One region of the Micromonospora sp. NPDC048947 genome, then DNA from elsewhere that is predicted to be linked to it. Evidence: riboswitches for the same ligand, from Rfam matches in the RefSeq annotation. Region 1 holds a riboswitch; the other holds the start of a gene.
What was found. A riboswitch is a leader RNA that binds a small molecule or an ion and turns the genes downstream of it on or off. The one in region 1 is predicted to bind S-adenosylmethionine.

Region 1 (2,195 bases):
CACCGAGTTCTGCGTCGTGCAGTACTACCGGGTGTGATCTGGTTAGGCTTTCGACCGAGCATCCGAGACCTGCTGATGGCGTCGTACGCACCGTCGTCGTTGCACACTGATCACAAGCGGCCGCGAGAGTGTGGAGCCGTCGACGCACTCTTCTGCCGCTGTCTGCGCGCTGCAGGCTTGTCCGTAGCGCTCGGTAACCGCACCGACAGCGCGGCTGCTGTTCGCGATATCGGGTACCGTCAACAGCAGCCGGCTGGACTGGCGGTCAACGAGCGGTGGACAAGAATTCTTTCTGGGCCTGGCGGAGGCTGCTGAGGTCGTGGGGGACGGGCATGACGCCGTAGCGGTCGAAGGCGTCAACGCTCGCTCCAAGCGACGGCGGCGAGTATCGCTGCCACTCGGCCAGCGGCACGCTTGGGCCGACCGCGCGTAGTGGCTCGGCGAGCCGGTCGAACTCCACCTGCTGCCACTCGCGCAGCTCGTCGAAACGCCGCGCGGAGGCCACCAGCGAGGCGGCGACCTCGGTGTTCGTGGCCGTCGGTGGCTGGACCACGTCGCCGTTCATGAGCGAGTGCCGGCCCAGCGGCAGTGCGGCCCGGTGGCCGTACCATTCGCCGACGAGCTGCGAGACGTGTCGGCAGGTTTCGCAGGCCAGCCATGACCACCGGGTTCGGGTGGTCACCGTATCCCGGACGCACAACACACACAGGTCGAGGTCACCAGGGATGTCCTGGTCCTGCCACTGCTGCTCCCACTCTGGCGTACGGGGCTGGCAGCGGCACCGCTGCTCGCGTGGGGCGCCATCGCGGAGGTGCCCGCAGGTCAGGCAGACCGCGAAAGCGGCAAGGTTCAGCTCTTCGGATGGCACGGTGAACTCGCCTTCTGGTGCCCGGGGCACCCGCTCTTGCCGTACCGCAGCTTGCGGTCGGCCTGGTCTTCCCCCGGGAGCACCGTGCGCGGGTGGCGCGGTTGCCGGGTCAGCAAGCCGGGAGGCTTGGCGCTGACCGCTCTTGACGCCCTGGAAGGGTAGAGATCAGCGAGGTCGGGAGCAACCCCGGGCAATTCGCGGGGGAGACCTGAGCCGACGGCGGTGGCAGATCTATTCGTCGGCGGCGAGTCGGAGCCGGGCAAGCAGGTCGGCGACCTCCGGGTCAGTTCATGATCTGGGCCGTAGACGACGCAAAGGTCGTCGTGCAGCGGTTGCAGCTCGTTCACGTCCTCGGCGGGCTTGTCTTCGGGGACCAGCAGTATGCCGATGTTGCGGCGCAGGTCGAGAGCCGTGGGGGAGACGTCGCCGGAGGCGGCGCGTACGTGCGTCAGTACCTGCCGGAGCTGGCACGAGAGACCACCCGCAGCTGTCGATTACCGTGCACTCGACAATGCGCGGGTCCTCGCTGCTTCGCCAGGCGTTCTAACGGCTGACCGGCTCCTTCGTGGTCCGGCTGGTCCGCCGCAGGTGGCCCCCGATCGTGGCCGCATGGTCGTCGACCGGGGGTCGAAGAACGTACGTCAGGCGATGATCGGCGGAAGCTGTCCGTGGGGGAGGTCGGGCGGGCTGCTCAGCTCCGCCAGGAGGGCGTCCACCGCGGGCCGTTGCGGCGTGCCGCCGAGGGCACGGGTGACCGCGAAAATGCGTCGCTCGATGGTCGGCTCGACCAGTGGTTCTACGTGCACCCCGGGTGGCACGTGGCGTAGCGCCAGCTGCGGCACGAGCGCGGCGCCCAGCCCGGCCGCGACGAGGTCCAGCGTGAGCGCGAAGTCGACGGCACGGTGCCGGATGTCCGGCTCGAAGCCGGCGAGCCGGCAAGCGTGCAATGTGGACCGCAGGCAGGGCGTGTGCTCGGCGCTGGCGATCCATGGCAGGTCACGCAGCTCGCTCAGCCGGCCGGTGCGACGGCGCCATTCGACCGGGGTGATCAGGTGCATCGGGTCGGTGGTGACCGGATGCCGGTCCAGGTCGTCGACGAGTGGCACGGGCACGTGGTCGTACTCCTGTAGCACCACTACGTCGAGGGTGCCGGAGCGCAGGTCGAGGCGGCTCTGTTGGTCTTCGGCCTCGATCACCCGCACGTCCAGCTCTGGGTGCTTCGCCCGCGCGCGGGCGGCGGCGGGTGCTACCAGCGCGCCGGCTGCGGACGCGAACGCGCCGACCCGTACCGTGCCGCTGACCCCCTGGCGGAGCGCGGCGAGCCCGG
Region 2 (2,195 bases), on a different contig from region 1:
ACGACGGTCTCGGCCGTCGGGTCGAGCCGACCGGACTCGACCAGCTTGCGCAGCACGGCCACCGTGACCCCACCCGCGGTTTCGGCGAAGACCCCTGTGGTGCGGGCCAGATCGCGGATGCCGGCGCGGATCTCGTCGTCGTCGACGTACTCCATCCAGCCGCCGGTGCGGCGGACCGCTTCCAGGGCGTAGAGGCCGGCCGCCGGGTCGCCGATGTTCAGCGACTTGGCGATGCCGGTGGGCTTGACCGGGACGATCGTGTCGGTCTCGGCGTGCAGGGCGACGGCGATCGGGTTGCAGCCGGCGGACTGCGCGCCGAAGACCTTCCAGCCGTCGGCCGGCGCCTCGACCAGGCCGATCTCCACCAGCTCGGAGAACGCCTTGTCAATCTTGGTGAGCAGCTCGCCGCTGGCCATCGGGATGACCACCTGCGCCGGGATCCGCCAGCCGAGCTGCTCGGCCACCTCGTAGCCGAGGGTCTTGGAGCCCTCCGCGTAGTACGGCCGGACGTTCACGTTGACGAACGCGGTGTCCTCGAATTCGTCGGTCTCCACCAGTTCACCGCAGAGCCTGTTGACGTCGTCGTACGAGCCGTCGATCGCGACCAGTTCACCACCGTAGACGGCGGTGGTGATGACCTTGCCCTGCTCCAGGTCACTGGGGATGAAGACCACCGAGGGCGCCCCGGCGCGGGCCGCGTGGGCGGCCACCGAGTTGGCCAGGTTGCCGGTCGACGCGCAGGCGAACCGGCTGAAGCCGAGCGCCTTGGCGGCGGTGAGCGCCACCGAGACGACCCGGTCCTTGAACGAGTGGGTGGGGTTGGCGCTGTCGTCCTTGACCCAGAGCGGCGCGGTGATGCCCAGCTCGGCGGCGAGGTGCGGGGCCGCCACCAGCGGAGTCAGCCCCGGGTCGAGGGTGACCCGGCTGGCCGGGTCCTGACCGGCGGGGAGCAGGGCGGCGTACCGCCAGATGTTGTTCGGGCCGGCCTCGATCTGCTCGCGGGTGACGGTGGCCAGTGCGGCGGTGTCGTAGTCGACTTCCAGCGGGCCGAAACACTCGTAACAGGCGTGCTGGGCGGCGAGCGGGTAGCGGGCCGAGCAGGCACGGCAGACCAGGGCGCGGGCGGGGCTGGCGGCGGTGTCGATGCCGGAGGTGACGAGCGTCGACGTCATGTCGAGAGTCCTCTCATCTTTCCCCGCATCGCACGGTGCGGCGGGGACGGAATTGGCACCTGCCCCGCGGGTCGCTCAGCGGTGAGCGCGCGGGGTGGTTGCCGGGGCGTCGTCGGGCCGTATCCCTCAGCCCCTCTGGATGAGGTATTCAGTTGTGGGGTCGAGTCTAGGCAAAGCTGGGCGCGGCCTCCAGGGCAGATCCCAGGAAGTGGGTCAGCGGCCGCTCACGGCCACGGGGTCGGTCACCGCGATCGGGTCCGTCACAGCTGTCGGTCGGGGCAGCGGCGTGGTCCGGGGGCGGGCAGCGAGGTTCGCGGCGATCAGGGCGGCGATCGTGATGGCAGCCCCGACCAGTTCGACGGGCTCGGGGCGGTAGCCGCGGGCGATCTGCACGGCGAAGGTGGTCACCGGGACCAGGTTCATGAACAGCGCGGCGTTGGCTGCGCCGAGTCGCTGTACGCCGGTGTTCCAGGCCAGGACCGCGATCACCGCGCCCACCAGCACGGCGTACGCCAACTGCGGGGCGACCGCCGCGAGGTCGGCGGCGGCCGGCGCGTGCTGCCAGCCGACGGCGTCGGCGCCGATGCTCAGGACGAGCATGGCGGCGGTGCCAGCGAGCGCGGTGAGGGTGGTGAAGCGCAGCGGGGACCATTCGCCGAACCGGCTGGCACCGTGGGTGTAGATGCCCCAGCCCAGCACGGCGCCGATCATCATCAGCCCGCCGAGACCGAACTGGCCGAGCCCGGCCAGGCTGCCGCGGGTGATCACCAGGCCGACTCCGAGGAGCGCCACCAGGGAGAGGGCCAGCAGCAGCGGCTTCGGGCGTACGCCGTCGCGAGCCCAGCGCACGAGTTGGGTGATCACCGGCGTGGTGGCTACGAAGAGCGAGATCTGCTGCGGGGCTGCGTGTTCGAGCGCCAGGTTGGTGAGCAGGTTGAAGCCCGCGAAGCCGACCACTCCGAGCACCACCACCTCCAGCGCCCGGCCTCCGTGCCGAAACGCGCCGGCACCCTCGCGGAGCAG

Region 2: linked by a shared signal. The riboswitch ahead of thrC (threonine synthase) and the one ahead of AB0B98_RS11270 (hypothetical protein) in region 1 are both predicted to bind S-adenosylmethionine.

What each region holds. Positions count from the first base shown of each region.
Region 1 is NZ_JBEZFO010000006.1:123,073-125,267, forward strand. Features, by position in the region: gene AB0B98_RS11265 (VOC family protein) at 1-37, shown strand, start outside; gene AB0B98_RS11270 (hypothetical protein) at 266-868, opposite strand; SAM riboswitch class IV at 896-1,016, opposite strand; gene AB0B98_RS11275 (LysR family transcriptional regulator) at 1,510-2,195, opposite strand, start outside.
Region 2 is NZ_JBEZFO010000037.1:3,218-5,412, reverse strand. Features, by position in the region: gene thrC (threonine synthase) at 1-1,172, opposite strand, end outside; SAM riboswitch class I at 1,183-1,318, opposite strand; gene AB0B98_RS32010 (DMT family transporter) at 1,386-2,195, opposite strand, start outside.